Regions from separate parts of the Serratia sp. NFX21 genome, predicted to be linked through region 2. Evidence: predicted binding sites of a transcription regulator. Region 2 holds the regulator's gene; each other region holds the start of a gene.
The links. The regulator PurR, encoded in region 2, represses purine synthesis genes. The targets are predictions, from matches to a motif close to CANGCAAACGTTTGCNTG.

Region 1 (8,180 bases), 2.1 Mb from region 2:
TGTTAGATAGAATTAATGCATATATATCAGCAAATAAGATTACCGCCATAAATGGTAATCGATTCCAATTATAGGCAGGCGCGCAAAACTGAACATAAAATAATCAGCTATATATTTTCATAACGAAGGAGAGTTATGCTGGTTTTTGGCGATACTTACAATCTAAATGAAACCTGACAGTCACAAGTTAGCAACAAACTTCAACAAAAATGCGGCCTGCAGGTGCAAGCGGATCGTGCTGGCTTTTAAGTGACGAAAAGTTAAATTTAGCTAAAGAGTTATAGATTAATAACTCTTTATTATTAGCCGCCGGGACTTTTAAGTTTCTAAGGGAATACCATTTTCTTTTTTCGTCTAACGGCCTTGCGCCACCCACGATAGCGCCCGCCTCACAGTTAGCAATAATTCTCATCCCGCCGCTTGACTCTGGAGTTGACTCCAGGGTGTAGAGTCTGCCCAATGAACTTCATTAACGGCCCGGAGGGGGACGCTATGACTAACCATGAAAAGCATAATCATCAGGAACATCACCATGCGGAAGGCGGCTGCGGTTGCAACCACAGCCACAGCAAAACCCAGCACGGCTGCAGCAGTGAAAAGCAAAGTGCCGACAGCCATAGTGGGCATGCCCACACGCACGATCACGGTGCCGGCGGGTGCAACACTGACGGTCATGAAGATCCGGATGAGGAAAGCGACAGGCTGGCTGCCGCCCCTCTCTCCGGCAGCCGGCGCTACAGCTGGAAAGTCACCGGCATGGACTGCCCAAGCTGTGCCAAAAAAATTGAAAATGCCGTAACCGCGCTCCCAGGCGTCGATAATGCTCGAGTGCTGTTCGCCACCGAAAAACTGGTGGTCGATGCTCAATCCGATATCAGCCTGCGCATTCAGGACGCGGTGAAACAAGCCGGTTTCACCCTGCTCGGCACCCAGACCTCCCAAGCCGACCAGCCAAAAACATCGCGCCTCGGGGAGTTTGGTCCACTGCTGCTGCTCACCACGCTGATGATCGTCAGTTGGGCGCTCAGCATGGTCAACCCTGAACTGAGCCGCATTGCCTTTATCGCCACCACGCTGGTGGGTCTGGCTCCGGTTGCCACCAAGGCGGTACGCCTGATCCGCTCCGGCACGCCGTTTGCCATCGAAACCCTGATGAGCGTCGCGGCCATTGGTGCGTTGTTTATCGGCGCCACCGCCGAGGCGGCAATGGTATTGCTGCTGTTTATGGTCGGCGAGATGCTGGAGTCTTACGCAGCCAACCGTGCACGCCGTGGTGTGAAGGCACTGATGGAACTGGTGCCGGAAGACGCTCTGCTGCTGCAGGGCACGGAGCGCAAACGCGTGCCGGTTGCCAGCCTGCGCCCCGGCGATGTGATTGAAATTGCGCCCGGTGGCCGCCTGCCGGCCGATGCAGAACTGCTCAACCCGTTCGCCAGCTTCGACGAAAGCGCCCTGACCGGCGAGTCGGTGCCGGTCGAACGTCAACAGGGGCAGAAAGTCGCGGCGGGCAGTTTGTCGGTCGATCAGGCTGCGCAGATGAAGGTCATTTCCGAGCCGGGCAAAAACGCCATCGACCGCATTCTGCAACTGATTGAAGAAGCCGAAGAGCGCCGTGCGCCGATCGAACGTTTCCTCGACCGTTTCAGCCGTTACTACACCCCAGCCATTATGCTGCTGGCCATCGCGGTGATCCTGGTGCCACCGTTGCTGTATGCACAGCCCTGGGATGTCTGGATTTATCGCGGCCTGACTCTGCTGCTGATCGGTTGTCCTTGTGCGCTGGTGATCTCTACCCCGGCGGCGATCACCTCCGGGCTGGCAGCGGCTACCCGACGTGGTGCGTTGATTAAAGGCGGTGCCGCACTGGAACAATTGGGCCAGGTGCAAACCATCGCCTTCGATAAAACCGGTACGCTGACCGAAGGCAAGCCGACGGTAACCGATGTGCTGCCGCTCAACGGCATCAGCGAACAGCAGTTGCTGACGCTGGCCGCGGCCGTCGAGGCTGGCTCCCATCACCCACTGGCCCAGGCCATCATCAACCGCGCAGAACAGTATGGCGCGCCTCTGCCACTGGCACAGGGTCGCCGCGCGCTGGCAGGCGTTGGGGTAGAGGGCGTTATCGACGGCAAAACCCTGCTGATCAGTGCGCCGGCCAAGTTGGCCGCAGGCCTGCTCAATCAGCAGGCTGTCAATCAGGTAGAACAGCTGGAAAACGCCGGTAAAACGGCGGTGGTGGTGCTGGAAGACGGCGTGCCGATTGGCCTGTTGGCGCTGCGCGACACGCTGCGTAGCGATGCCAAACAGGCGATTGCCGAACTGAAAGCATTAGGGATCAACGGGGTGATGCTAACCGGTGACAACCCGCGTGCGGCGGCGGCGATTGCCACTGAGCTGGGGCTGGATTACCGTGCCGGGCTGCTACCGGAAGATAAAGTGCGTGCGGTGACCGAGCTGAGTGAACTGCGCCCAACGGCAATGATCGGCGACGGTATCAATGATGCACCGGCGATGAAAGCCTCCAGCATCGGTATCGCGATGGGCAGCGGCACCGACGTGGCACTGGAAACCGCCGATGCAGCGCTGACCCATAACCGGCTGGTGGGCGTGGCGGAAATGATCCGCATCTCACGCGCGACGCACGCCAATATTCGGCAGAACATCACCATTGCATTGGGGCTGAAAGGGGTATTTCTGATCACCACCCTGCTGGGGCTGACCGGCCTGTGGCTGGCGGTGCTGGCAGACTCCGGCGCCACCGCGCTGGTCACCGCCAATGCCCTGCGGCTGCTGAAGAAACGTCAATAATACCCTATGAAAACCACATCATGCGCCAGACTACAGGGCGCATGATGTGACGCATTTTATGCACTATTAACTGTAGGGTTTTACTATATTCTCGCGCACTTGCATGACGGGACCGTCAAGGATGCCCCACCCTTAAATGCCAAGAGCCTAAATATGAAAAACTTTAATTATACCTATCTGTTATTTGTTCCAATGACCCTGCTCTCTCCCCTGAGCTTTGCACAGCAGCCTGAAACCGACAGTACGCAACAATTGATTGACCAGGCCCAGCGCCCCCCATTTACCCAAGGGGTGCTACCCGCCGCCAGCCATACAGCAGTAACCGCCGAAAAATCCCAGCCCCAACCAGAGCATCGCCTGCTGCCCATTTGGGGCGATGAAGCTCGAGCTCGCGGCTATGACCTGCCGGAACCCTTTGGCATCGGCGTCAATTACATGAACATGCGGCAGAATATAGAAGTCGATAGCATCAACTTTACCGGCTTGGGTTGGGATACATTCAATCTGCCGTCAAATTTGTTCAAAATCGATGTGGGCAAAACCCGCGAACAGAGCAAAACGGAAACCATGCGTCTGGATACCTGGGTGCTGCCGTTCCTCAATGTTTACGGCATCGTCGGCCATACCAAAGGCAGTTCTTTGTCCCAGGTCTCCGTTGATGCCGATCCCAGCCAACATTCAGAAATGATGGAAAAAATCATCGCCAATGTCGTACACGGCATGAATAAGCAAGGGACACTGCGCGATCTGGATTTCAAACTTGATTTCAAGGGCACCACTTACGGCGCGGGTGCCACAATAGTCGGGGGATATGACAACTGGTTCGCCTCGGTCGATACCAACTACACCCGTACCAGTTTCGATATCCTCGACGGCCAGATTTCCGCGCTGACGGTGTCACCCCGCGTAGGTTACCGTTTCCTGGTGCCCGGTATCAGTGGGCAGAGTCATCTAAACCTCTGGGTCGGCACCATGTATCAGGACGTGCAACAAGAGTTCAAAGGCAGCCTGTCTGATCTAAGAATGCCGGCAGAACTGCAGTCGCTGATGGCCCTGGCCAATCAGAAAGGCGAAGGTCGTTTCGAGGTTAAGCAGCATCTGCAATCCCCATGGAATGTCCTGGTTGGCACGCAATATGAGATCACACGAAACTTCAACGTGTTAACCGAGTTTGGCTTTAGCCAACGCAACAGTTTCATGGTTTCCGGTGAATATCGCTTCTGATGGCGATATTTACCCGCAGTTTACCCCTGGCCTTGTTAGTCCTGTTGCCCGGTGTTGATGCCGCTTTATTGTCACGTCAGCAAGTAGATGAAATGTTGGCCCCTCTGGGGTCTGACAACCGTTTCGACAGCAGCAAAGCCATCGATTGGGGTGTCTTGCCTGGCCCATTTTATACTCCCGAACTCGGTCTTGGCCTCGGTACCGCTATCGTTGGGATCTATCGGCCGGACAGCCACGACAACGTCAGCCAAAATTCGACGCTGGCGTTAAAAGGCTTTGTCAGCTCGACGGGGGCCTTTGGTGTCGGTTTCCAAAACCACAGTTTTTTCGCTGACGACCAATGGCGTTTCTTCGCCGACGGCTCTCTCAATAATATGCCCACCTATTTCTGGGGCACCGGCTACCAGGCTGGGCATAACGAGGGGAACAAGGAAAAGTACACTCAACAGTCATTCCAGATAGCGCCACAGCTGTTGTACCGCATTGCCAGCGCTACCTACGCGGGGGTTGGCTGGGACTTTTCCTCAACCCACGCCAGCGATCCCGATGAGGGTGACAGCAGCCTGCTAAGGGCTCAAAACGCCGGTGTGTCCTCACTGAGTTCAGGAATCAGCGGTTCGCTGAGTTACGACACCCGTGATTTCGTTTCCAATGCCAGTCGGGGTCAGTTTTTTCGCCTGAGCGACACTTATTTTGCACCGGAGTTGGGCGGTGACAGCCGTTTCAATGCCGTTGAAGGCCAATACAATGCCTACCACAGTTTGAGTGCGAAAAGCGTGCTGGCGTTGGATGCCTTCAGCCGCCTGACCACTGGCGAGGTCCCCTGGGACAGGCTGTCTGAGCTGGGTGACGACCAACGAATGCGTGGCTATTATCAAGGCCGCTACCGCGACAGGAATGTGTTCAGTAGCCAGGTCGAATATCGTCGCAAGCTAAACTGGCGGCACGGGTACGTGCTGTGGGCCGGTGCCGGAACGCTAAGCAGCAGGGCCGGCGATCTGGGCCGTGGTCCCTGGTTGCCTACGCTGGGAGCGGGTTACCGTTTTGAATTCAAACCGAAAATGAACGTACGGCTCGATTTTGGCATCGGGCGTGGAAGCAGCGGATTTTACTTTCAGGTTGGGGAAGCTTTTTAATGCGTTCTGTTGCACTGCTATTTTTTCTGTTGTTGCCCCTCTCGCTGCCCGCCAAACCGTTGGAAACGCTGATCACTTCGCATCCCGTCGGTGAAAGCCAAATTGCCTGGCCGGTGGCCGCGCCACTGCCACCACCGGGAGGTTTGCGCCCCTGCTGCGCCTTTGGCTATAACCTCAAAGCGCAAGCTTGGGGTATTCCCGTGCCGTTTTATCAATTAGGTAACCTGGTGGATGCCGACCGGCTTGGCACCCATCACTATAACGACAGCGCTTTCAACGCCATCAGCAACTTGCTGGGCATTGGCAGTGAGCAATTGGGCTTGATCTACACCCACCGGGGAGGGTTTATCGATATCGCCCACGTCCGCGATACCGCCGACAATACCCTCTTCCTGTTCAGCCAACTGCTACCCCGATTGGGTCAGCAGTGGTATATCGACCTTAGCCCTGAGCTGGCAACGCGTCGCATACAGCTTAACGCCTTTAGCCCACCTCAGGATGCAGCACAGCGCTATACGCTGGCGGCCTATTTGGCAGGAGAGATCGCCTTTCAAATGGCGGCATGGCATGAGATTGCACAGTGGTATGGCTACCGTTCCGTGCCGGGATTTTCTGAGGAGGTCTCGGCTTTTTCGCCGGAAGATTTGTATTCCAATCTGCTGGGGGCACGGCTGGCGATCGATGCAATTTTGCAAGGGCAGGCGACGTCTCTCACTGCCTACAACAGCGCCATTGAGAGGCTGCTCCCTCAGGCTCTGCACCAGCTTGGCGCGGTATCCATCGCGGCGACCCAGCGGCAGTTTGACGGTATTGACGGCGACTGGTGGGACAGCCATCGCCGGGTGCCGGAGAAGTTTCTGGTGTTAAAACGGGATTACGCCACCGGAAGCAATCGCCTGCCTGCGCTGCCCCCGTTCGAGAAGACCGCCCCACAGCGCCTGACGTTACCGCTACAGCTTCAGGGGTTCAGTCTGGCCAGTCTGGGCGAGTTGCAACTCTGGCCGACGGATGACATGCGCCATCTTCCAGCACCCGCCCACTATTACCGCCCACAGGATTTCAATGGCCTGGCATTGCATGCTCGCGCAGAAGACGCACAGCAAATATTACAAAACGCCAGGCAAACAGGCGGTGATAAACGTCAAACGCCTTTGCGCAACAAATAGCGGTAAGGCGCAGTGTCGGTTTCCTGCGCCACCAGCGTGTGTTCCATAAAGCGGCAGAACCCCGGAATGTCACGGGTGGTAGCCGGATCGTCAGCGATGATCAGCAGAGTTTCACCGTTATCCATATGGCGCACGGTTTTGCGCACCATCATTACCGGTTCAGGACAACGCAGCCCCAGCGCATCAAGCGTCTGGTCGGCCTGGGCAAATAAGTCAGTCATGCAATTTTTCTCGGTCGAAAACGATCGGCGAACGCTCGCCACATCTCATTAGCGCATAGTTTACGCCGGTAGTTTTTCTGTGCAAGATGCGTTAACGTTTGCGTTAAATTTAACCATTGCATTGGTTGCGCAAACGCGTATCATGCGGCCGCGACGCTTATTTCTCGGCGCAGAAAAGACATTCTGGGTTCCCTCACCCCACTATTAAAAAGGCTACAACATGTATTCGTTTACTGCTCGGCAGCGCCTTACCGCGTTGGTCTGGCTATCGCTGTTCCATATTGTCATCATTACCTCCAGTAACTATCTGGTGCAGTTGCCGATGTCCATTTTCGGCTTTCATACCACCTGGGGTGCTTTTACCTTTCCGTTTATCTTCCTGGCAACCGATCTGACGGTGCGTATTTTCGGCGCTCCGCTGGCGCGACGCATCATTCTTTCGGTGATGGTACCGGCGTTGTTCATCTCTTACGTGATCTCCACCGTCACCTATCAGGGTGAATGGCAGGGCTTTGCCGCCTTGGGTAGCTTTAATCTGTTTGTCGCCCGTATCGCCGTCGCCAGCTTTATGGCTTATGTGCTCGGTCAGATCCTCGACGTCCACGTTTTCAATCGCCTGCGTCAGCGCAGCGCCTGGTGGGTCGCTCCTGCCGCCGCCATGTTCCTCGGTAACATCAGCGATACCCTGTCGTTCTTCTTTATTGCGTTCTACAAGAGCAGCGACGCCTTTATGGCTAACAACTGGGTTGAAATCGCGCTGGTGGATTACAGCTTCAAGGTAATGATCTGCTTGCTGTTCTTCCTGCCGATGTACGGCGTACTGCTGAATATGCTGCTTAAGCGCATTGCCGCCCGCCAGAACGACGGCAGCCTGCAACCCGGCTGACCCATGTTATTATTGGCGGCCAGCCCCCCCCGGAGGCCGCCATCACCATCCGCCATGACAACCTCTGCTTGCATTTCACCCTGGAATAGGTTGCGATACGTGAGAGAACCCCTACCTGAAAGGAAGAAGGAAGCCCAATGCGTAAAGTAGCAAAATTGATGGGTATCAGCCTGTTAGTGCTTGGCCTGGCGGCCTGTGACGGCGAAACCAAAGACACCAAGGCATCGGCAGGCGATGCCGCAGCCAGCGCCCCAGCCGGGCAACAGGTAAGCTTGCTGGATGGCAAGCTGGCGTTCACCCTGCCGGCGGGCATGGCGGACCAAAGCGGCAAGTTGGGTAATCAGGCGAACAACATGCACGTTTACGCCGACAGTACCGGCCAGCGTGCACTGATCGTGATCCTCGGCGATAAAACGGCCGACAGCCTGGAAACCCTGAGCAAGCGTCTGGAAGATACCCAGCGCTCGCGCGACGCCAACCTGCAGGTGATCACCAACAAAGCCATCGACGTTAACGGTGTTCCGCTGCGTCAGTTGGACAGCATCATCACCAGCGGCGGCGAGAAAGCCTACTCCTCTATCCTGATCGGCACGCTGGACAACAACATGCTGACCATTCAGGTGACGCTGCCGGCGGATAACCAGCAGCAGGCGCAGAGCGAGGCCGAAGGCATCATCAAAACGCTGAAACTGAAGCAATAAACTTTTCCGGGGCGCAGTTCACAACTGCTGCGCCCTTA
Region 2 (8,180 bases):
CACAGGCACGTGTTGCCGCTGAGCAGCGCAAGAGCCACGTAAACGAAGCCCGGCCGGATGACCGCAAGAAAAAGAAAGCGGTTAAGGCCAGCAGCAAAAAAGTAAAAGTCACTACTCCGCAGAAAACCGCCAAGGTCTCCAAAGCCAAAACAGAAAAAACCGCTAAAAAGATCGTTAGCACAAAATCGAAAAACAAAACTCATAAAATAGCCAAAATTAAAGTGACCCCGCCGAAGAAGGGCTATAAAAAAGGCTATGGGCGCCATCGTGAAACCGGTATGGCAACCGCCAAATTGGTGGCTGACGAAAAACCACTGAAGCTCAGCCCTGCGCACAAAAAACGCTACCAGCATGCCAAGCAAACCGCGATGGCCAAGCTGATGGATCAAATGGGTAAACCTTATCGCTGGGGTGGCTCCTCGCCAAGAACCGGCTTTGACTGTAGCGGTCTGATTTATTACGCCTATAAAGACATCGTTAAAATTAAAATGCCGCGTACCGCCAACGAGATGTATCACCTGCGTGACGCAGCGCCGATCAAGAAGAGTGAGCTGGAAAGCGGCGATCTGGTGTTCTTCCGCATTAACAACCGCGGCGTGGCCGACCATGTTGGGGTTTATTTGGGTAACGGCAAATTCATTCAGTCCCCGCGTACCGGTGAAGAAATCCGCATCAGCCAGCTCGATAACGACTACTGGCAAAACCACTACATCGGCGCACGCCGGGTAGTCACGCCAAAAACCATTCGATAAACTCCCTTGCGGCTGGCACTGTCAGCCGCTCTCCCCTGATCGTTTCCCCAAACCTCGTAGTCATAGCCAATCCCTTGCCCGTTCCCCCTGTAATTCATCGCGAAAATTGCTAAGCTAAATACCCACAATAAAAACAGGTCAATCTAATACCCGTTGTTACGACGGTGGACTGGCACTGTACAAGGAGAAAGCAATGTCGTTCGAACTTCCTGCATTACCTTATGAAAAAAACGCCCTCGAACCGCACATTTCCGCAGAAACTCTGGAATACCATTATGGCAAGCATCACAACGCCTACGTGGTGAACCTGAACAATCTGCTGAAAGGCAGCAAGTTTGAAGGGTTGTCCCTCGAAGAGATCGTTAAGGCCTCTGACGGCGGCATCTTCAATAATGCCGCTCAGGTATGGAACCACACTTTCTATTGGCACTGTCTGTCGCCACAGGGCGGCGGTGAGCCTGAAGGTAAACTGGCCGTGGCGATTAATCAGGCATTTGGTTCTTTCGCCGAATTTAAACAGCAATTCAGCGACGCCGCAGTGAAAAACTTTGGCGCAGGCTGGACCTGGCTGGTGAAAAAACCGGAGGGTTCGCTGGCGATTGTTAACACCTCGAACGCAGCGACACCGCTAACCGGTGATGATAAACCGCTGCTGACCGTCGACGTTTGGGAACACGCCTATTACATCGATTACCGCAACGCACGACCTGCCTACCTGGAAAACTTCTGGGCACTGGTTAACTGGGCATTTGTGGAAAAGAACCTGGCGTAACGCGGGGAAAAACAATCAGGCGCAGCGGGCTGCGCCTGTTTTACTTGAGGGGATCAGTTCAAAGCAGCGGTGAAGCTGAAAGCAATAATCACGGCCAGCGCACAAACGGTGGTGAACAGTGACATTTTCAGATCGGTATCCATTACAACTCCTTTTCAGATTGGGTTTCCCAAGGGTAAAAGGCACACAATTAATGCGTCAAACCATTTTCACACAGTTGAACAATAAAATCTTGTTATCATTTCCCGGTTTATTATACCGATTACCTCTTCCACTTTGGCTCAATATGGGACAAAATTCGCAGTTCACAACTGTGTACCGGCAAAATGCCCCTCCTGACCAAGCGCTGACGACTTCAACACACTAAAAACTCAGTTTTCGCTTCTTTGGAGAAGGATCTACGCAGGCAAACGATTAACATCACACTTACATACTGCAACATGTGAGTTCAGGAGTCATTCTTTACATGGCAACGATTAAAGATGTGGCCAAACGCGCTGGCGTTTCCACCACCACCGTTTCGCACGTCATCAATAAGACTCGTTTCGTCGCCGAAGAGACAAAAGCGGCCGTTGGCGCTGCGATTAAAGAGCTGCATTACTCACCCAGCGCCGTAGCGCGCAGCCTGAAGGTCAATCACACCAAATCGATTGGCCTGCTGGCCACCTCCAGCGAAGCCCCCTACTTTGCCGAAGTGATCGAGGCGGTAGAAAACAGCTGCTACAGCAAAGGCTATACGCTGATTTTATGTAACTCGCACAACAATCTGGACAAACAGCGGGCCTATCTGGCGATGCTGGCGCAAAAGCGTGTTGATGGTCTGCTGGTGATGTGTTCGGAATATCCAGACCAATTGCTCGGCATGCTGGAAGACTACCGCAACATCCCAATGGTTGTGATGGACTGGGGCGCGGCCCGCGGTGATTTTACCGATAGCATCATTGATAACGCCTTCGCCGGCGGCTATCTGGCCGGGCGTTATCTGATTGAACGCGGTCACCGCGATATTGGAGCCATTCCAGGCCAACTGTCGCGCAATACCGGTGGCGGCCGCCATCAGGGCTTTTTAAAAGCCATGGAAGAAGCCAATATTGAAGTACGTGACGAGTGGATTGTTCAGGGTGACTTTGAGCCGGAATCCGGCTACAAGGCCATGCACCAGATCCTGTCGCAAAAACATCGCCCGACCGCGGTATTCTGCGGCGGCGACATCATGGCGATGGGCGCGATCTGCGCCGCCGACGAACTTGGGCTGCGGGTGCCACAAGACATTTCGGTGATTGGCTACGATAACGTGCGTAACGCCCGCTATTTCACCCCGGCACTGACCACCATTCATCAACCCAAAGAGCGTTTGGGTGAAATGGCGTTCACCATGTTGCTGGACCGTATTATCAGCAAGCGTGAAGAGTCGCAGGTGATTGAAGTGCATCCGAAACTGATTGAGCGTCGTTCGGTCGCTGACGGCCCATTCATCGATTACCGCCGCTAATTGCTAATGCCGGAAGCCGCTGTGGTTTCCGGCACCACTTCGCTTAGCCATTCCTGATTCAGCGTTTCACTGTCCCCCAGGTAATCCAACAGCCAGGCCATCGCCGGTGATGGCGTATTCTGCTGCCAGGTCAGACAACAGGGGCTGGCCGGAAACGGCTGCTGCAGCTGCAACGCTACCAGTTCCCCACGCTGCACCAATGGCAAGGCCTGATGCGCCGGCATCATGCCAACGCACAGGCCGGCACACAGACAATCCAGCGCCGAGGCCCAGTCCGGCACCACCAGCCGCCGTTGGTTGTCCAGTGTCCAGGTGACCCGCTTGGGCAGGTTGCGCGAGGTATCTTCCAGACACAGCGACGGGAAAGGCCGCAGTTGCTCATCATTCAACAGGCCATCCATCATCGCCAGCGGATGCTGCGGACTGACCACGCACAGCCAGCGCATGTCGCCCATATCGCGAAAGGCAAACCCGCCCCCGACCGGCACCGCACGCGTCGCCCCAATAGCCATATCAGCACGCCCGTCCACCAGCGCATCCCAGACGCCGTTAAACACCTCAGGTTGGACCATCAGTTCTACGTCGGGGAAATGGCGATAGAAGTCCAGAACCAGTTGGCGGCAGCGCTGGGGTTTAACAATGATGTCTACCGCAATTTTCAGTTGGCCACGCCAACCGTTAGCCACCTGTTGACACTGGCGGCGGGTGTCGAGCATTTTTTTGATGACACTGCGTGCCTCCTGCACAAACACCACGCCGGCCGGGGTCAGTTCCACGTCACGATGACGCCGTTCAAACAGCGGAACCGCCAGCCATTGTTCCAATTGCCGCACGGTATAACTGACCGCCGAGGGCACTCGGTGCAGCTCATGCGCCGCTGCGCTGAAGCTGCCGGTGCGGGCGACCGCATCTACCACATCGAGAGAATATTCAGACCACATAACCCTGCCTTCAATTTTTTTAACAGCACCTCGCAAATATTACCGTTTCACAAGCAGAGATCCAGCCGGATACACTTGCCGGCGCTAAAAACCTGCGACAATAAAATATTAATGAGAAATACCATGCGAAATTCCTTTGGTTTTATGTTCTATCTTGCCGGCCTGAGTATGCTGGGTTACCTGGCCACCGACATGTACCTGCCCGCCTTTGGCATAATGCAGCAAGACCTGCAAATTTCCGCCGGGGCGATCAGCGCCAGCCTGAGTATCTTCCTGGCCGGCTTCGCCTTTGCTCAATTGCTCTGGGGGCCACTTTCCGACCGCCTCGGCCGTAAACCGGTGTTGCTGATTGGCCTGGCGCTGTTTGCCCTGGGTTGCCTGGGCATGCTGTGGGTACAAAATGCCGTTCAACTGTGGTCACTGCGTTTCATCCAGGCCATTGGCGTCTGTTCCGCCGCCGTTACCTGGCAGGCACTGGTGATTGACCGCTACCGTGAAGGCAAGGCCAACCGGGTCTTCGCTACCATTATGCCGTTGGTGGCACTTTCACCAGCGCTGGCGCCGTTGGTCGGAGCCTGGCTGTTGAACCACATGGGTTGGCGTGCCATTTTTGCCGTGCTGCTGGGCATTACCATCATTCTCCTGCTGCCGACTCTGCTGTTGAAAGAAAACGCCAAACCCTTGCCTTCCGCAGAAAAGAAAAACAGCCTGACCTTCTGGCAACTGCTTAAATCCCCGGTGTTCAGCGGCAGCGTTACCATCTTTGCCGCCTGCTCAGCCGGCTTCTTCGCCTGGCTGACCGGTTCACCCTTTATTCTTGGCGATATGGGGTACAGCCCAAATGATATCGGCCTGAGCTATGTGCCGCAGACCCTGGCCTTCCTGTTAGGGGGTTATGGCTGCCGCACCGCGTTAAATCGCATTAATGGCAACACCTTACTGCCGTGGCTGCTGGTAGCTTATGGCATCAGCATGGTGGCGTTATATCTGGTTGCCACGCTGACCGAGCCAACGCTCACCACGCTGCTGATCCCGTTCTGCGTGATGGCGCTGGTCAACGGTGCCAGCTACCCAATCGTAGTGGCGAATGCGTTAACCCCGTTCCCGGAAGGCACAGGCAAAGCCGCAGCGCTGCAAAACACCCTGCAGTTGGGGCTGTGTTTTGTCGCCAGCATGCTGGTATCGGCCTTTATCGAACAGCCGCTGTTGGCAACGGTGACGGTGATGGTTTCTACGGTAGTATTAGCCGCATTGGGCTATATGCTGCAACGGGGAAAAGTGATGGATGAACAGCAGGCGACGCGACAGGAACATGCTAACTCTGCGTCATAATTATATGTATTAATAATCACTTAAAGAATATTTTTGCCGAGTGCGATTTACAGTTGAGTAAGCGCCTCGGCAAGCCTATACTCAAAACGACCTTTTAAAATAACACTTTTATAATTTCTTTATCACAAATTGCTGTTGTGTACGCGTATGGCGTCACACTTTTTTAAGGATTGTCTTTCCAGCGTTTCTTGCGCAGGAACCTTCTTAAAATTTTCCTCTGTTCATAGTCGGATATCAGACGCCACGGGACTTTTTACCGTAGGTAAACGTATGCACCCGCAGAATTTGTCTAAGCTATTTTTTGGCGGGTCATAAGTCAGAAGAAGGTGATGGAGAAGCTATGAGTTCATCGTGTATAGAAGATGTGAGCATCCAGGACAACCCATGGTACCGTATCGCTCATGAAATGCTCAGCATGGCCGGTATTGAAATAAACGGCTCGCGCCCATTCGATATTCAGGTTAAAAACCCCAATTTTTTTAAACGCGTGCTGCAAGAAGGCTCTCTGGGCCTGGGTGAAAGTTATATGGACGGCTGGTGGGAATGTGAACGGCTGGATATATTCTTTCAACACGTGGTCCGTGCCGGTCTGGAAAAGAAACTCCCCCACCATCTTAAAGATACTTTGCGTATTGCCGCCGCGCGACTCACCAATTTGCAATCGAAGAAACGCGCCTGGATAGTCGGGAAAGAACATTACGATCTGGGGAACGATCTGTTTACGCAGATGCTCGATCCGCATATGCAATATTCCTGCGCCTACTGGAAAGAAGCCACTACGCTGGAAGAAGCGCAAGAAGCCAAGCTGCGGATGATTTGCGAAAAGCTGCAGCTGCAGCCGGGTATGAATCTGCTGGATATTGGCTGCGGCTGGGGCGGACTTTCCGCCTATGCGGCGAAAAATTATGGTGTTTCGGTGGTGGGCGTGACCATTTCCGCCGAACAGCAAAAACTGGCGCAGGAGCACTGTGCCGGGCTGGATGTCGAAATCCGCTTGCAAGACTACCGCGATTTACACCTGCAGTTTGACCGTATTGTTTCAGTCGGCATGTTCGAGCACGTCGGTCCGAAAAATTACCACACCTACTTTAAAGTGGTGGAACGTAATTTAAAACCGGACGGTCTGTTCCTGCTGCACACCATTGGCTCGAATCGGACAGATATGAATGTTGACCCGTGGATCAACAAATATATCTTCCCGAATGGCTGCCTGCCGTCGGTCTCGCATATTGCCCAGGCCAGTGAGGGGCATTTCGTGATGGAAGATTGGCATAATATTGGCGCCGATTACGATCGCACCCTAATGGCCTGGTATGAACGCTTCAAACAGGCGTGGCCACAGCTTGCCCAGCGTTATTCCGATCGTTTCGAACGCATGTTCAGTTATTATCTGAACGCCTGTGCCGGCGCCTTTCGCGCACGTGATATTCAACTATGGCAAGTGGTATTCAGCCCGAAAGGGGTTGAAGGTGGTATTCGCGTAACGCGATAATCGCGACGCCACGCAATAAAAGAACCCCGGCTAGCTTGCACTGACCGGGGTTCTTTTTATGTATTGACCAACGCGGGTATATCAGCCGCAATACACGCGGATGATCTTATCATCGCTGTCACCGAGGAAGTTCAGGCGACGCAGGTTAAAGTCCATCGTGACCGCAGAGTTATACGGAATAGCGCGCACTTGCGACTCAATCTGCACGCCTTCCAGCGCTGACATCGGTTTACCGACATAGCTCTGATATTGCGCCGCGCCACAGGTATCATTCTCTGCATCCACTGCGGTATTGGCCGCGCCCTGCTCAGGCGAGCTGCTACAAGCACTCAGCGCCAGCAGCGCCGTTAACATCAACGTTTTCCCATAAAACTTCACGCGATTGCTCCTCTCTGGTTTGTCGTTCGTCAGATCTTCTGCGCCAGCGCACTCGCCGCCGCCATTGCCGCTTCACGGCTCGCCAACACCCGCTCGACAGTGTCAACCACCGCCTGCGTTTGTGGATCGATCTCAATATTCACCTTATCACCCAGACGTTTTTTACCCAGCGTGGTGCGCTCCAGGGTTTCCGGGATCAGATGTACGCAAAAACGGTTATTGACTACCTCACCGATAGTCAGACTAATACCATCGATGCCAATGAAACCTTTGTGCAGAACGTATTTCATCAGTTCCGCATCCGGCATGCGCAACCACACCTGACGATTATTCTCAGAGGTATAAATCTTGGCCACCTCTGCCGTGCAGATAATATGGCCGGACATCAGGTGACCGCCAATTTCATCATTAAATTTGGCCGCTCTTTCGATGTTGACCACGTCACCCAATGCCAGCTCACCGAGGTTGGTCAGGCGCAGCGTTTCTTTGATCAAATCAAAACTGACGCGGTTGCCCTCTACCGCCGTGACGGTCAGACAGCAACCGTTATGAGATACCGACGCGCCAAGCTCCAGCCCGGGCAGCAGTTCAGTGGGCATCTCGATGACATGAGTACGGAAGTTGGATTTTTCATCAATGGCGACCAGCGGCGCGGTGCCTTGTACGATACCGGTGAACATGTGGGCCTCTTCTTTCTAAAAATGTTTAAAGCGCTTGGGGCAGTTTGCCCCAGTTGACGAGGAAAACCAAACCCGAGGCGACAAAAAATCTGCGGCTGCGCATTTAATAACTATTTCATCACAGCATTTGCTTAACCACGCCGAGCGGGTACAATCTTTTTGAGAAAATTCCGCTATTTTTAATTGTTGTCCTTTCACGACGACCCTTCCCTCCATCATAAATAAATAGAAAAGGTGTATGCGTGCAGAAGTACTTAATTGAAGCGCGTAGCTTATTGGCCCTCGCAATCCCGGTGATCATCGCGCAAATATCACAAACCGCAATGGGTGTGGTTGATACC
Region 3 (8,180 bases), 1.6 Mb from region 2:
GCAACGGCGGTTGGCTGTACCACTGCATCGGATGCTGCAGCACCACCAGGTCGGCACGCTCCAGCGCTTGCTGTTCGGCGTTGATATCGATATTGAAATCGGGATACAGCTCATACAGCGAACGGACTTCCACCTCGGGAAGATCCTTGACCGCCTGTAACAGGCGGTGGTTGGCATGAGAATGCCGGGGATAAGGATGGGCGTAAATTATCAGGATCATGGTTGTCGTCGTTCCTTCGTTCCTTGCCAATATATCAAGCATATACCAATCACACAGAGTGACAGTTTGCTGAATGATTGATAGCGGAAATTTTTAACGCGAGACAACAAATTGGCTGAAGGAGATAAAAAAAGGGCGCTGCATTGAACTGCAGCGCCCCGATGTTACGGCCTGGAGAGATTACTTACCGATGCGTGCGTGCATCTCCTGCACCGAAGTGACCTGTTCGGTCGGGTCAGCCTTCAGCGCCATCGCGGTGGCGAAGCCGCCGTTCAGGGTAGTGTCGTAATGCACCTTGTACTGCAGCGCACTACGGCGAATCAGCTTGGAGTCCTCAATCGCCTGACGACCGGCCGTGGTGTTAACGATGTAGGTGTACTCGCCATTCTTGATACGGTCCTGAATGTGCGGACGGCCTTCATGCACCTTGTTGACCAGGCGCGGGTTAATCCCCGCTTCGCCCAGCACCACGGCGGTCCCGTGGGTCGCATCCAGTTCAAAGCCCTGTTTCAGCAGGCTTGCCGCCAGATCCACCACCCGGGCTTTATCGCCTTCACGTACCGACAGCAGTGCACGGCCCTGTTTCTTCATGCCTGACTGGCTGCCGAGCATCGCCTTGGAGAAGGCTTCCGCGAAGGTGCGGCCAACGCCCATCACTTCCCCGGTAGAGCGCATTTCCGGCCCTAAAATCGGGTCGACGCCCGGGAACTTATTGAACGGCAACACCACTTCTTTCACCGAGTAGTAAGGCGGGATAACTTCTTCCGTTACGCCCTGCTCGGCCAGCGTTTTGCCTGCCATCACGCGTGCCGCCACCTTGGCCAACTGGACGCCGGTCGCCTTGGAGACGAATGGCACGGTACGCGCGGCACGTGGGTTGACTTCAATCAGGTAGACTTCGTTGTTCTTCACCGCAAACTGCACGTTCATCAGACCACGAACCTGCAGCTCGAACGCCAGTTTCTCAACCTGCTGACGCATCACGTCCTGGATCTCTTTGCTCAGGGTGTAGGCCGGCAGTGAGCAAGCGGAGTCACCGGAATGCACGCCCGCCTGTTCGATGTGTTCCATGATGCCGCCAATCAGCACCCGCTCGCCGTCGCAAATCGCATCGACGTCGACTTCTACCGCGTCATCCAGGAAGCGGTCCAGCAGCACTGGCGCGTCGTTAGAGACGCTGACCGCGTTCTGGAAGTAACGGCGCAGGTCGATGTCGTCGTAGACGATTTCCATCGCGCGGCCGCCCAGTACGTAGGAAGGACGAACCACCAGCGGGTAACCGATACCGGCCGCTTTCTCTACCGCCTGTTCTATGGTGGCGACGGTGGCGTTGGCCGGCTGTTTCAGGCCAAGACGCTGTACCGCCTGTTGGAAACGCTCGCGGTCTTCCGCACGGTCAATCGCATCCGGGCTGGTACCGATAATCGGCACGCCTGCGGCTTCCAGCTCACGCGCCAGCTTCAGCGGGGTCTGGCCACCGTACTGCACGATCACGCCTTTCGGCTTCTCGATACGCACGATTTCCAGCACGTCTTCCAGCGTGACCGGCTCGAAGTACAGACGGTCGGAAGTGTCGTAGTCGGTAGACACGGTTTCCGGGTTACAGTTGACCATAATGGTCTCGTAACCGTCTTCGCGCAGCGCCAGCGAGGCGTGTACGCAGCAGTAGTCGAACTCGATGCCCTGGCCGATACGGTTCGGACCACCGCCCAACACCATGATTTTCGGACGGTCATTGGTCGGATTAGACTCGCACTCTTCTTCATAGGTGGAGTACATGTAAGCGGTGTCGGTGGCGAATTCCGCCGCGCAGGTATCCACACGCTTGTACACCGGGTGCAGCCCATAACCGTGGCGCAGCTTGCGGATTTCGCTTTCGGCAACGCCGGCCAGGGTAGCCAGACGCGCATCGGCGAAGCCTTTACGCTTCAGGGTGCGCAGGAATTCTTGCGTTAAACCGTTGATGCCGGTTTCGGCCACCTGCTCTTCCAGGCGCACCAGCTCTTCAATCTGCACCAGGAACCAGCGGTCAACGTTGGTCAGGTTGAAAACGCCGTCCACCGACAGACCGGCGCGGAAGGCATCGGCGATGTACCAAATGCGGTCAGAACCGGCATCTTTCAGCTCGCGGCGAATTTTGGTCAGCGCTTCCGGGTCGTCCAGGCTCACTTTAGGGTCAAAACCGGTGGCGCCCACTTCCAGGCCGCGCAGCGCTTTTTGCAGCGACTCTTGCTGGGTGCGGCCAATCGCCATCACTTCGCCGACGGATTTCATTTGGGTGGTCAGACGGTCGTTGGCGCCGGCAAATTTCTCGAAGTTGAAACGAGGAATTTTGGTTACCACGTAGTCGATGGACGGTTCAAACGAGGCCGGCGTACGGCCACCGGTGATGTCGTTCATCAGTTCGTCGAGGGTATAGCCCACCGCCAGTTTGGCGGCGATTTTGGCAATCGGGAAGCCGGTTGCTTTCGATGCCAGCGCCGAAGAGCGGGACACGCGCGGGTTCATTTCAATAACGATCAGGCGGCCGGTTTTCGGGTTAACCGAGAACTGCACGTTGGAGCCGCCGGTTTCCACGCCGATTTCACGCAGCACCGCCATCGAGGCGTTACGCATGATTTGGTATTCTTTGTCGGTCAGCGTCTGCGCCGGGGCCACGGTGATAGAGTCACCGGTATGGATGCCCATGGCGTCGAAGTTTTCAATCGAGCAGACGATGATGCAGTTATCATTTTTATCGCGCACCACCTCCATCTCGTACTCTTTCCAGCCAATCAGCGACTCGTCAATCAGCAGCTCTTTGGTCGGTGACAAGTCCAGGCCGCGTTCGCAGATCTCTTCGAACTCTTCGCGGTTATAAGCGATGCCGCCGCCGCTGCCGCCCATGGTAAAGGAAGGACGGATGATGCACGGGAAGCCAACGTCAGCGGCAACCGCCAGCGCTTCTTCCATATTGTGCGCGATACCGGAGCGCGCGGTGTCCAGGCCGATTTTTTTCATCGCCACGTCGAAACGGCGACGGTCTTCGGCTTTATCGATCGCGTCAGCGGTGGCGCCAATCATGGTCACGCCAAATTCGGCCAGCACGCCCTGACGTTCCAGCTCCAGCGCACAGTTCAGTGCGGTCTGGCCGCCCATGGTCGGCAGCACGGCATCCGGGCGCTCTTTTTCGATGATTTTGCGTACTACTTTCCAGTGAATCGGCTCGATGTAGGTCGCATCGGCCATTTCCGGGTCAGTCATGATAGTGGCCGGGTTGGAGTTCACCAAAATAACGCGGTAACCCTCTTCGCGCAGCGCTTTACACGCCTGAGCACCCGAGTAGTCGAACTCACACGCCTGGCCGATAACAATCGGGCCAGCGCCGAGGATCAGGATGCTTTTTATGTCTGTACGTTTTGGCATTTTTACTGCTCCTGATTATTTGGCGTTAGAACGGTAAGTCTCGATCAGTTCGATAAAGTGATCGAACAGCGGCGCGGCATCGTGTGGGCCCGGGCTGGCTTCAGGGTGGCCCTGGAAGCTGAACGCCGCCTTGTCGGTGCGGTGAATGCCCTGCACCGTATGGTCAAACAAGGATTTGTGCGTTACGCGCAGTTCCGCCGGCAGGTTATTTTCGTCCACGGCAAAACCATGGTTCTGCGCGGTGATCATGACGCAGTCCTTATCCAGGTCTTTTACCGGGTGGTTGCCGCCGTGGTGGCCGAGCTTCATCTTCACGGTTTTCGCGCCGCTGGCCAGTGCCAGCAACTGGTGGCCGAGGCAGATGCCAAACACCGGAATGTCGGTTTCCAGGAACTGCTTGATGGCGGTGATGGCGTAATCACAAGGCTCCGGGTCACCCGGGCCGTTGGACAGGAAAATGCCGTCCGGATCCATCTTCAACACTTCATCTGCCGGGGTCTGTGCCGGCACTACCGTCAGGCGGCAGCCGCGATCCACCAGCATGCGCAGGATGTTGCGCTTGGCGCCGAAATCGTAAGCCACCACGTGGAACGGCAGTTCGGAGGCCGCTTTGGCTTCCGGCAGTTCGCCTTCCAGCGTCCAGCTGCCTTGCTGCCAGCTGTAAGCTTCCTGGGTGGTCACTTCTTTCGCCAGATCCATGCCTTTCAGGCCCGGGAAACCTTTGGCCTTGGCCAAGGCCAGGGCTGCATCCGGGGTATCGGCAGCAATGATGCAACCGTTCTGTGCACCCTTCTCACGCAGCAGACGGGTCAGCTTGCGGGTATCAATATCGGCGATCGCCACGATGTTATGACGCTTCAGGTAGTCAGACAGGCCTTCTTCGTTGCGGTAGTTGCTGGCAATCAGTGGGAGGTCGCGAATGACGAGGCCTTGGGCGTGTACTGCGGAGGATTCTTCGTCAGCAGCATTGGTGCCGACATTGCCGATATGAGGATAAGTAAGAGTAACGATCTGGCGGGAGTAGGAAGGATCAGTGAGGATTTCTTGATAACCGGTCATCGACGTATTGAAGACCACTTCTCCTACTGCCGTACCCTCTGCCCCGATGGCCCGACCGTGGAATTGGGTTCCGTCTTCGAGAACCAATAGCGCTGACTTAATCAAAACACCCTCCAAGGAATAATCAATCACAATATTTGCATATTAATTCAGATATCGCGATCTAAATCAATGCAAAAACCGCCCTCAAGGTCAATTTTTGGCAAATTGGGCGCATTCTAATGATGAGAGCTCCGCTTGTCTACCCAAAGCGCCATTTTTTCTCTTATTTTTGCACTTCTCGACGTTTAATAGGGTTAGCAGCCATAAAAACACCGCTAAACTCGGGTTGGTAAACGGTTGCGGGGACGAATGACAAAAAAGCGCGATGATGAAGGCCAAATCCAGGGAAAAAAACATCACCATCAGGAGATCCTGGTTAAAAAACACATAAAAACATACAAAAATAGCAACTACAAAAACAAATAAACGCATAACTCATGTTTTATGTGTTAAAAAAAAGGACAATAAAATTATTGTCCATTAATCATAGCATTATGATCAATACAACCACATCACGATGGTATATAAATCAATTATAACTGGTCTAAATTGAGCACGTTTCGCATATCAAACATCCCTTTATCACGGTTATGCAACCATGATGCCGCCCGTACCGCCCCGCTGGCAAAAGTCATCCGGCTGGAGGCTTTATGGGTGATCTCAACCCGCTCGCCAATGTCGGCAAACATGGCGGTATGCTCACCCACGATATCGCCTGCACGAACAGTGGCAAAGCCAATGCTCTTCGGATCGCGTTCACCGGTATAACCTTCACGCGCATACACCGCGCACTCTTTAAGATCGCGCCCCAGTGCGCCAGCGATAGCCTCACCCATTGCCAACGCCGTGCCCGAAGGGGCATCCACTTTATGGCGATGGTGCGCTTCAATAATCTCGATATCGGTATAGTCGCCCATCACCTGTGCGGCTTTTTCCAACAGTTTCAGCACCAGATTGACGCCGACGCTGAAGTTGGCGGCAAAGACGATCCCAATCTGCTGCCCGGCGGCACGGATGGCGTCTTTACCGGCGTCATCAAAGCCGGTAGTGCCAATCACCATGGCTTTTTTATGCTCGACGCAGAAAGCCAGATAGGCCAGGGTGCTTTCCGGGCGGGTGAAGTCGATCAGAATATCGAAATCATCGACCACCTTTTCCAGACTGTCGCTAACGGTCACGCCCAGCGCGCCAACGCCCGCCAGTTCACCGGCGTCGGTACCGATCAGGCTTGAACCTGGCCGCGATATCGCTGCCCCCAGCACCACGCCCGGTGCCTGCTGTACCGCCTGGATCAATTGACGGCCCATACGGCCGCCGGAACCCGCAACCGCGATGCGGATTAATGAATCAGTCATACTTGCTCTCTTGTTGATTTGACGCCTATCCCATTAGGCTATCGGTTCAGGGTAACTGCCTCGCCCTATCACCGCCAGAGGATTCATTTCATAATTAGAAAATTATGATATCTCTCGTATTTCATCAGCAATGCTGTCAATGGGTTAACAATTGACCTAAAAGTGTCTGTTGCCGATTGTACATAATCATGCAATTTCAATGGCTAAACATCGCAGGAAAAAACCCTCATTTCATTCACTAAAACCGGCATGGGTACCACCAATCAGCCGCTTAGCTTAGTATATGGCGTAACTGCCGCTTTATTGCCTGAGAGCCACGGATGAAAACCGCACCCACGACCCTATCGGAAACCCTGACGCAAGATTTGGCACGCCGCATCATCAGAGGCGATTTGCCGCCCGGGCTGTCGTTGCCGGGGGAAAATGAGCTGGCACAGCAGTACGAGGTTTCACGCACCTCGGTACGCAATGCCTTGCAGGTGCTGGCCGCAAAAGGGCTGATTTCCATCCAGGCCAAGAAGCGCAGTACGGTTAACTCACGCCAGCAGTGGAGCTTTTTGGATACCGATGTTCTGGCCTGGCTGGCAGAAGACAGCCTCGATCCGTTGTTGATTGAACAGCTAATGATCACTCGTTTGATCTTTGAACCCAATATCGCCGCGCTGGCGGCGGTTAATGCCACCGGTCATGATTTAGCGGCGCTCGAAGATGCCTGCAAGTTGATGGCGCAAGGGCAGCAACAAGCCAGCCGCGAACTGTTCGAACAGGGCGATATGGCATTTCATCTCGCTTTACTGGGGGCCAGCCATAACCCCTTTTTACATTCATTAGGCAGTGCGCTGTCCGCCGCAATGGCCCTCTCTTTTCAGCAAACGCTGGAAGAGGACGTACGCCTGGCCCAAAAAGCCGTAGAAGAACACCAACAGCTGCTGGAGGCTATCCGCTTCAAGCAGGTGGAGAATGCGCGCCAATGCATGCGTGTCATTCTGCTCAACGCGGCCAGAAAGAATAATTGGCATAAACAGCCAGAAATGTTCGCTCATATCCTCTAAAAACCCTCCTTTGCTGTAATTTCGATCAATCTCACAGTTCCCGAGTGCTTTTGTCTCTAGCATTCTTGTATTACAAGATTGATAACTTTGTATTACCTGAATGAATAATAACTGAACGGCTTACTTCTGGGGCGGGCTTCACCGACAGTTCGGTGCCAGCGCTTTCCGCATAAAAATATAACGCATTGAATAAAAAGGTGTTGTTATGAAAAAAAACGCTGTTCCCGCCAAAACTAACCGGCAAACCCTGCAGGTTTGCTTTCTCGCCGCCTTAGCAGGGCTGCTGTTTGGCCTGGATATGGGGGTAATCGCCGGTGCGTTGCCGTTCCTGGCCCACGAATTCAGCCTGTCCAGCCAACAGCAGGAAATCGTGGTCAGCATTATGATGCTCGGTGCCGCACTCGGGGCACTGGGCAGCGGGCCGATGTCTTCCCGCCTTGGCCGTAAAAAAAGCCTGTTGTTGAGCGCCGTGTTGTTTGTCGTCGGCTCTGTCGGTTGCGCCATTGCCCTTAATCTCGAAGTGTTGGTTATTTCGCGCTTTATTCTGGGTTTAGCCGTCGGCGTAGCGTCATTCACTGCACCACTGTACCTGTCGGAAATCGCCCCGGAACAAATTCGCGGCAGCATGATCTCGCTTTATCAATTGATGATTACTATCGGCATTCTGGCGGCCTTCCTGTCTGACACCGCCTTCAGCGCCGGAGGTCACTGGCGCTGGATGCTGGGTATTATCACATTCCCCGCCATCATCCTGTTTATTGGCGTGGTGACGCTGCCGGAAAGTCCGCGCTGGTTAGCCATGAAAGGCCGCAGCGAGCTGGCCTCAAAGGTGCTCATGCTGCTACGTAACTCGGATGATGAAGCCCGCGTGGAACTGGACCAAATCCGTGAAAGTCTGCAAATGAAGCAACGCGGCTGGCAACTGTTTCGCCACAATGCCAACTTCCGCCGTTCCACCTGTCTTGGCATCTTGCTGCAATTTATGCAGCAGTTCACCGGCATGACGATAATCATGTACTACGCACCGAAGATCTTTGAAATCGCCGG
Region 4 (8,180 bases), 2.4 Mb from region 2:
TCCAGTGGTACCTGCTGCCATCCCCATTGTTGCAGGGTGTTCACCGGTACGGAGCGCCCGTTGAGCGACAGCGTAAAGGGTTTACCCGGCAGTTGCTCGATGGTGGCTTTGGCTTCCAGCAATCCCTGCGGCATAAAGGCACTGAGATCGGTGACGTTGATCTGCCCGTCATTGGCGTTCAGCGCCAACGATGGGCGGCGAACGTCTATCTTGTTGAAGGTGGCTTCGCTGCCATTGAGGTTCAGCGTACCGGACCAGATGCCCCATTGGTGGTCGCGTGCCAGCAGCAGGTTACTGCCGTAGCCGTCCAGCGCGGTTACCTGGAAAGGGAAGGCCGGGTTGATATCGATGATCAGGTTGCGGTTGGTGGTCAGCTTGTTGACGTATACCTCCGCCAACCAGTGTGGCAGCGTTTGTAGCCACAGCCCGCGCCAGTTGCTCGGCAAGGTGTATTCCAACGCGGCGACCGCCACCTCATCGAGTTGCAGTCGGTTATTGGCGCGCAGCCAGTTGCCGGAAGTGCGCAACAGCCCGCCTTCCCAGCGGGTGGTGAACTGTTGAATGGCAATGCCGGCCGGCGAGAGGCGCATATTCATGATTGGGTCAATCAGGTGGAAGCCGCCGTTGATCAAATCGCTGGCGTTGAAGTTCAGCGAACCGTCCGGACTGCTCCAGTCGCCCTGCTGGAAGGTGACGTTTTGCAGCGACAGATCGAGATCGTTGAATGCCCATTCTTTGCCTTCCAGCCGCGCATCGATCAGATCAAAACGTTTGAGTGTGATCGGCGGCAGGGCAGTAAAGCGCTGCCAGAACTGTTCCAGCGTCAGTGGTGTCTGCATACGTACGCCACTCAGCCGCAGGCGTTCTACCTGCCAACTGCCATTGGCGGCGCGGGTGGCTACGCCAGTCAAATCACCTTGCGCCAGATCGGCGCCGAAGTTGCTGAGCAGCAACTGGTTTTGTTTGAGTTCGCCCTGTACCAATACCTGAGAGGCGGGGATGCCGTTCAGCGTCATGGAACCGGCGCTGAACTGGAATTGATGGTTCTCACCCAAGGGATGACCGGCTTTCGGTTGCCATGGCGTAATACCGGCATTGACCCGTTGCGCATTGAGCTGCCAGATTTCATCGTTGACTTGCAGTGCCATATTGCTCAGTTGCAGCACATCGGCCTGAATCGGCAATACAGCATTTTGCTGAGGTAGCTTAAGCGTACCGTCTCGTAGCGTTACGCTATGGAAATAACGCGGCTCGGTAAGTTGGCGCAGGCTGAGGCCTAAATCCAGTCGCTTGGCGACCAGCGAGGGTGGCTGATTCTTTGTCGCTAATTGAACGTCTTCCAGGCTGATTTGACCCGGCTGGTCCCACGAGTGCGAGATCTTCGCTACCGACAGGCGATATTCACTGTTATCGCTGATCCAGCGGCTCAAGTAGCCCGCGGCCCAACGGGTTTGCCCAATGACGTACAACAGCGCAATGGCAAGCACTACCAGCAGCAGCAACGTCAGCAACAGTTTCCCGATAAATTTCATCGTCTACATCCGCGTCGGTCAAAAAAGATACCCTGTTTATGCCGCAATTGGCCGGGCATCTCAAGTGCAATGGTCTGATAGGCAATAAAAAAACGGCCGCGAGCGGCCGTTTGACTGTCAGCGTGGCCGATTATGGCTTTTCGTGTTCGTGTGGGAACACCAGGTTCAGCACGATAGCGGTGATACCCCCGGCAGCAATGCCTGAGGAGAGCAGGGTTTTCAGCCAGTCCGGAGCGAACTGCAGGATCAGCGGCTGTTGCGACACGCCCATACCCACCGCCAGAGACAGCGCCATGATCATGATTGCGCGGCGATTCAGTCGTTCGCGAGACACGATACGCACGCCAGATGCGGCGATGGTGCCGAACATCACCAGGGTTGCACCGCCCAGAACCGGTTCGGGAATATGTTGCACGAAACCGGCCACCGCCGGGAACAGCCCCAGTACGATCAGCATCAGCGCCACCACGAAACCGACATAGCGGCTGGCAACGCCGGTCAGTTGGATCACGCCATTGTTCTGACCAAAGCAGGAGTTGGGGAAGGTGTTGAATACTGCCGACAGCATCGAGTTCAGGCCGTTAGCCAACACGCCGCCCTTCAGACGCTTCATATACAGCGGACCGCTGACCGGCTGTTCCGACACGTCCGAGGTGGCGGTGATATCGCCGATGGTTTCCAGTGAGGTGACCATAAAGATCAACATCAGAGGTAACAGCAGGTTCCAGTCAAAGCCCAGACCGTAATAGAGCGGCGTTGGGATGACGATGGCTGCCGTCTCGAGAGCCGGTTGGCTTTGCGGCAACATATCCATGGCCCAGGCCAGCAGATAGCCGACCGCCATGGCAATCACCAGTGAGGCAACGCGCAGGTAGGGGTTGCGCTGACGGTTAAGCAGAATGATGACCAATAATACCGCACCGGCCAGCAGCAGGTTTTTAGGGGCGCCGAAGCTGCCCCCGTTCATCGCGGCATAACCGCCGCCGATGGAGGTCAGCCCGACCTGGATCAGCGATAAACCGATAATCATCACCACAATGCCGGAGACCAGCGGGGTGATAATACGGCGTGCCAGATGAAGGACGCGCGACAACAGGATTTCGGTGCAGGAGGCGACCATTAGCGTGCCAAACAGCGCTGCCATCATGGTCGGCACGTCGGCACCGCCGTTTTTCAGCGCCAGACCGCCCATAATCAGCGGTGAGACAAAGTTAAAGCTGGTGCCCTGAATGGACAGCAGGCCAGAACCGACCGGTCCCCAGGTTTTAATTTGCAGGATCGAGGCCAGACCGGAGGCAAACAGCGACATGCTGATAATGTGCTGAGTATCTTGTGCCGGTAACCCTAACGCCTGACAAATCAACAGCGCCGGGGTGATCACCGCAACAAACATTGCCAACAGGTGCTGACCGGCGGCAAACAGCGTTTGCGGCAGAGGTGGGCGGTCTTCCAGGCGATAAATCAGCTCGCTGTTAGGGGGGGTGGCAGTGGTTTTTTGCGCGGCATCGAGCTCGGCGGATGGCATGGTCATGGTGTGGCATTTCCAGAAACGGCAAAGCAGGCATTTTAATGATTTGACCCACAAAAGCAAACGGTTGCGCGTTAAAGTTATGTTAGCTTTATCGCCGGTTATGTCGCATTTTCATTCATTTTTTCTTGTGTTATCAGCGTTTTTTACTTCTAATCCCGCACTCATCAAGTTTTAAAAACTAAGCGGTTTTCTATAACTTATTATTTCTTAATTGGATCTTTCCCCTTACATGGAGTACCTGGATGTTTCATCTTGATACTTATGGCACGTTAGTCGCGGCAACATTGGTTTTGCTCCTCGGGGGCAAATGTGTCACCAGCATTCCCCTGTTGAGAAAATACACTATCCCCGCCCCTGTCGCCGGTGGTTTGCTGGTGGCGCTCCTGTTGTTAGCCTTGAAAAAGCTGGTTAACTGGGAAATCAGCTTCGATATGTCGCTAAAAGACCCGTTGATGCTGGCCTTCTTCGCCACCATCGGTCTGAATGCCAACCTGGCGCGATTGCGTGCGGGCGGCAAGGCATTAATGGTGTTCCTGTTTGTGGTGCTGGGCCTGCTGCTGGTGCAGAACGCCATCGGCATCGGCATGGCAAAAATGCTGGGTCTGGATCCGCTGATGGGTCTGATTGCCGGCTCCATCACCTTGTCCGGTGGCCATGGCACCGGGGCGGCCTGGAGCAAGCTGTTTATTGAACGCTACGGGTTTGAAAACGCCACGGAAGTGGCGATGGCCTGCGCCACCTTCGGGCTGGTACTGGGTGGCCTGATCGGCGGCCCGGTTGCGCGTTATCTGGTGAAACACTCGTCCACGCCGGAAGGCACGCCGGATGACAGCGTCCAGCCAAGCGGTTTTGAAAAGCCGGAGAGCGGTCGTTTGATCACCTCGCTGGTCATGATTGAAACCATCGCCATGATCGCCATCTGTCTGAGTCTGGGGCAGCTTATCGCCGGCCTGTTGAATGGTACGGTGTTTGAACTGCCAAACTTCGTCTGCGTGCTGTTTGTTGGCGTGATCCTCAGCAACACCCTGGCCTTTACCGGCTTTTATACCGTGTTTGAACGCGCGGTATCGGTGCTGGGTAACGTCAGCCTGTCACTGTTCCTGGCCATGGCGTTGATGAGCCTGCGGCTATGGGAACTGGCTTCGTTGGCGCTGCCGATGTTGGCGATCCTGGCGGTGCAAACGCTGGTGATGGCGCTGTACGCGATTTTCGTCACCTACCGGGTGATGGGCAAAAACTACGATGCGGCGGTTCTGGCCGCTGGCCACTGTGGCTTCGGCATGGGCGCGACGCCAACGGCGATTGCCAATATGCAGGCGATTACCGATCGCTTCGGCCCATCGCACCTGGCGTTTCTGGTGGTGCCGATGGTGGGGGCGTTCTTTATTGATATCGCCAACGCGATTGTGATTAAGCTGTATCTGCTGTTGCCGGTGTTCCCGGCGATAGGTTGATTAGCAGATAGCAATAAACCAGAAGGGCGCCGATTGGCGCCCTTTGTTTTGGCAGGGAATTAGGCGTTTGAGTAACGCGCTTTTTCCGGTAACCAGCGTTCAATCAGGGCGTGGGCATGTTGCGGGTATTGCTGATGGATATGACGAGCGACGCGTTGTACTTCCGGGATCATCGCCTGATCGCGTAGTAAATCGGCTACCTTAAACTCGGCGCTGCCGGTTTGGCGTGTGCCAAGCAGCTCCCCGGGGCCACGGATCTCCAGATCCTGCTGGGCAATGACGAAGCCGTCATTGCTGTCACGCAGCACCTGCAGCCGCTTCTGTGCGGTTTTGCTCAGTGGCGTTTTGTACAGCAACACGCAATGTGACGCCACGGCACCACGGCCCACGCGGCCACGCAGCTGATGCAACTGTGCCAGTCCTAACCGCTCTGGGTTTTCGATGATCATCAGGCTGGCATTCGGCACGTCGACACCGACTTCGATCACCGTCGTCGCCACCAACAGCTGGAGCTCGCCTTGTTTAAAGGCCTGCATCACCGCCTGCTTCTCTTGCGCTTTCATTCGGCCATGTATCAACGCGACTTTCAGCTCCGGCAGCGCGGTTTTCAGTTCTTCCCAGGTGGCTTCTGCGGCCTGGGCTTCGAGTAGTTCAGACTCTTCGATCAGCGTACAAACCCAATATGCTTGCCGGCCTTCTTCCAGGCAGGCGCTTTTCACCCGCTGGATTATATCGGCGCGTCGGGTATCGGGTATCGCGACGGTAGTGACCGGCGTTCTGCCCGGGGGCAGCTCGTCGATCACCGAGGTGTCGAGATCGGCATAGGCGGTCATTGCCAGCGTGCGTGGGATGGGCGTGGCGGTCATGATCAACTGATGGGCATGGAAGCCTTGCTCCTCCCCCTTTTCCCACAGTGCCAGTCGCTGGTGGACGCCAAAACGGTGCTGTTCGTCGATGATCACCAGTGCCAGGCCGGAAAATTTCACCTGTTCCTGGAAGATGGCGTGCGTGCCGACCACCATCGACACCTGACCACTGGCAATAGCCTCTTGCTGTGCGATACGCGCCTTGCCTTTTTGCTTGCCGGCCAGCCAGCCAACTTCTAATCCCAGCGGTTCAAACCACTGGCGGAAATTGTTGGCATGCTGTTCGGCCAGCAGTTCCGTAGGCGCCATCAATGCCACCTGCTTGCCGTGGGCGATAGCGCGTAGCGCGGCCAGTGCAGCCACCAGCGTTTTACCGGAGCCGACGTCGCCCTGTACCAGGCGCATCATCGGGAAGCCTTTTTGCATATCGGCTTCTATATCGGCCACCACGCGGTCTTGGGCGCCGGTCGGTGTAAAGGGTAACTGGGCGAGAAATTGTGTTTTAAGCCGATCATCCGGCATCAGAGGCAGCGCCTGATAGCTCTGAGCGCCGGCGCGTACCGCCAGCATACTGAGGTTATGCGCCAGCAGCTCTTCCATGATCAGTCGTTTTTGCGCCGGGTGTTTGCCCTGTTCCAAATCAACCAGCTGGATATCCGGCGGCGGGCGGTGCAGGGTATGCAATGCCTGTGGCAGACTCATCAAACCACCGCTCAGTTCCGACGGCAGCAGTTCGGTGATGGCGCAGGTATCCAACAGTTCCAGAGCCTGATCGGTCAGTTTGCGCAGCGTAGCCTGCCGGATACCTTCAGTCGTTGGGTAGACCGGGGTCAGTGATTCTTGCAGCTCAACCTCGCTGCTTTCTCCCTGAATGCGGTATTCCGGGTGAATAATTTCTGCGCCGTGATTGCCGCGTTTGACTTCACCATAGGCGGTTACGCGACGGCCGGTTGCCAGGCTGTTTTTCATCGCCGCATTGAAGTTGAAGAAGCGCATGGTGAGCAGGCCGGTACCGTCACTGATCTGGCAGGTCAGCATACGTCGACGGCCAAAACTGATGTCCGTACGCAGTACTTCACCTTCCACCGTGGCAAAAATGCCCGGCTGCAGGTCGTTTATTGGATAGAGGCGGGTGCGGTCTTCGTAGCGCAGTGGCAGGTGCAGCAGCAAATCCTGAATGGTTTCCAGGCCAATTTTGGCCAGTTTTTCCGCCTGGCTGGCACCCACGCCGGAAAGTGTGGTGAGTGGGACAGCATCCAGCAGGCGGCCTTTCATTTGCGTACCGTCGCTTGCATGGCTGCCCACCATTCGGCATCGGCGACCACCTGGCCCTGTTCATCAATGTGCGGACGCGGCAGCCTTTTGCGTTTGGCGACGTTGGCCAGCACCGGATAACCACCTTCAAACAGCAGGCGCTGTTGTTCTTCCTGGTCGAGCATGCTGTGCTCACGACGATACAGACCGGCATTTTGCCGCTGGCGTTGTGCTTCGTACAGGATCAATGCTGAGGCGACCGACACGTTGAGTGACTGCACCATACCGATCATTGGAATGATGATGTCCTGATCGGCAAGCCGCAGGGCTTCTTCGGTAATACCGGTTTTTTCCTGGCCCAGCAGCACGCAGGTCGGGCGGGTGTAATCCACCTCGCGGAAGTCTACTGCGCGGGCGGAGAGGTTGGTTGCCAGAATCTGCATACCCTGATCTTTCAAATGGGTCACGGCGTCGACGATGGTGGGATGGGTTTTGACATTCACCCAACTGTTGCTGCCGGCGGCGGAGGAAACCAGGGTTCGCATGCGTGGGGTTGGCCACACGGCATGCACCTGATGCACGCCGACGGCGTCGGCGGTGCGGATAATGGCGGAGACGTTATGCGGTTTGTGAACCTGTTCCAGGCAGACGGTTAAATCCGGCTGCCGGGTGGCCAGCATTTCACAAATCCGCGCATAGCGTTCAGGACTCATAAGCGCTAATTTCGGTTACGGTTAACTTTAATCACATCCGGCATGATACGGATTTTACGCATAATATTTGCCAGATGGATGCGATCGCGGGTGGTCAAACGGATAAATGCACTATAAACCCGGCCGTCTTTTTCTTCGGTATTCAGGCTTTGAATATTGGACTCAGCCGCATTGATGGCTGCCGTCAGGTTGGCCAGTGCCCCCTGATGATTAAACATGTCCACTTTGATCTCGGCGATGAATTCCTGTTCGATGTCTTGATCCCACTCTACCGCCATGAATTTTTCAGGTTCTTTCTGGTAGCCGCGGATATTTCGGCAGGACTCATGGTGGATCACCAGGCCTTTGCCTGGGCTGACATGGGCGATGATCGGATCGCCTGGAATAGGTCGGCAGCATTTAGCGAAGGTGATCAGCACGCCGTCTGAGCCCTTGATCGCCAGATTACGAACCCCAGAGGAGGCCCCCAGATTAGACTGGTCACCCTGCAGGTTTTTCGCTACCACCACGCTCATGGCATTGCCCAAGCCGATTTCAGCCAACAGGTCGTCCAGCGTCGCCAGTTTCATGCGATCCAACTCGTGTTGGATATTTTCTGCCGGAACCTCTGCCAGTTTGCGACTGCCGCCCAATGCATGATTTAACAAGCGGCGGCCGAGGCCGACTGAATCATCGCGTTTGAGGTTTTTCAGCATCTGGCGGATTTTTGCGCGCGCTTTTGAGCTGACGACAAAGTTCAGCCAGGCGGCGTTAGGCCGCGCACCAGGAGCCGTGATGATTTCGACCGTTTGCCCGCTGGTCAAGGACTGTGACAGCGGGTATGGCTGGCG

Region 1: tusA (sulfurtransferase TusA) is a predicted target of PurR. The motif match lies at 6,643-6,660, and genes of this name have one in related genera.
Region 3: carA (glutamine-hydrolyzing carbamoyl-phosphate synthase small subunit) is a predicted target of PurR. The motif match lies at 5,013-5,030, and genes of this name have one in related genera.
Region 4: ACNT1W_RS01830 (nucleobase:cation symporter-2 family protein) is a predicted target of PurR. The motif match lies at 3,117-3,134, and genes of this name have one in related genera.

What each region holds. Positions count from the first base shown of each region.
Region 1 covers NZ_CP183196.1:689,427-697,606, reverse strand. The annotation lists gene ACNT1W_RS03240 (hypothetical protein) at 188-412, opposite strand; gene ACNT1W_RS03235 (zinc/cadmium/mercury/lead-transporting ATPase) at 493-2,808, shown strand; gene ACNT1W_RS03230 (hypothetical protein) at 2,962-4,032, shown strand; gene ACNT1W_RS03225 (BamA/TamA family outer membrane protein) at 4,032-5,168, shown strand; gene ACNT1W_RS03220 (DUF4056 domain-containing protein) at 5,168-6,334, shown strand; gene tusA (sulfurtransferase TusA) at 6,310-6,555, opposite strand; gene ACNT1W_RS03210 (7-cyano-7-deazaguanine/7-aminomethyl-7-deazaguanine transporter) at 6,776-7,441, shown strand; gene ACNT1W_RS03205 (DcrB family lipoprotein) at 7,579-8,142, shown strand; gene glpC (anaerobic glycerol-3-phosphate dehydrogenase subunit GlpC) at 8,178-8,180, opposite strand, start outside.
Region 2 covers NZ_CP183196.1:2,782,407-2,790,586, reverse strand. The annotation lists gene ACNT1W_RS13270 (C40 family peptidase) at 1-752, shown strand, start outside; gene sodB (superoxide dismutase [Fe]) at 946-1,524, shown strand; gene ACNT1W_RS13260 (YnhF family membrane protein) at 1,578-1,667, opposite strand; gene purR (HTH-type transcriptional repressor PurR) at 1,991-3,016, shown strand; gene punR (DNA-binding transcriptional activator PunR) at 3,013-3,957, opposite strand; gene punC (purine nucleoside transporter PunC) at 4,081-5,289, shown strand; gene cfa (cyclopropane fatty acyl phospholipid synthase) at 5,630-6,781, shown strand; gene ACNT1W_RS13235 (I78 family peptidase inhibitor) at 6,863-7,159, opposite strand; gene ACNT1W_RS13230 (riboflavin synthase) at 7,189-7,839, opposite strand; gene ACNT1W_RS13225 (MATE family efflux transporter) at 8,082-8,180, shown strand, end outside.
Region 3 covers NZ_CP183196.1:1,166,341-1,174,520, reverse strand. The annotation lists gene kefF (glutathione-regulated potassium-efflux system oxidoreductase KefF) at 1-220, opposite strand, end outside; gene carB (carbamoyl-phosphate synthase large subunit) at 401-3,625, opposite strand; gene carA (glutamine-hydrolyzing carbamoyl-phosphate synthase small subunit) at 3,641-4,789, opposite strand; gene dapB (4-hydroxy-tetrahydrodipicolinate reductase) at 5,260-6,081, opposite strand; gene ACNT1W_RS05460 (FadR/GntR family transcriptional regulator) at 6,402-7,133, shown strand; gene ACNT1W_RS05455 (sugar porter family MFS transporter) at 7,339-8,180, shown strand, end outside.
Region 4 covers NZ_CP183196.1:380,404-388,583, reverse strand. The annotation lists gene ACNT1W_RS01835 (AsmA family protein) at 1-1,532, opposite strand, end outside; gene ACNT1W_RS01830 (nucleobase:cation symporter-2 family protein) at 1,663-3,063, opposite strand; gene gltS (sodium/glutamate symporter) at 3,306-4,517, shown strand; gene recG (ATP-dependent DNA helicase RecG) at 4,577-6,658, opposite strand; gene trmH (tRNA (guanosine(18)-2'-O)-methyltransferase TrmH) at 6,655-7,350, opposite strand; gene spoT (bifunctional GTP diphosphokinase/guanosine-3',5'-bis pyrophosphate 3'-pyrophosphohydrolase) at 7,356-8,180, opposite strand, start outside.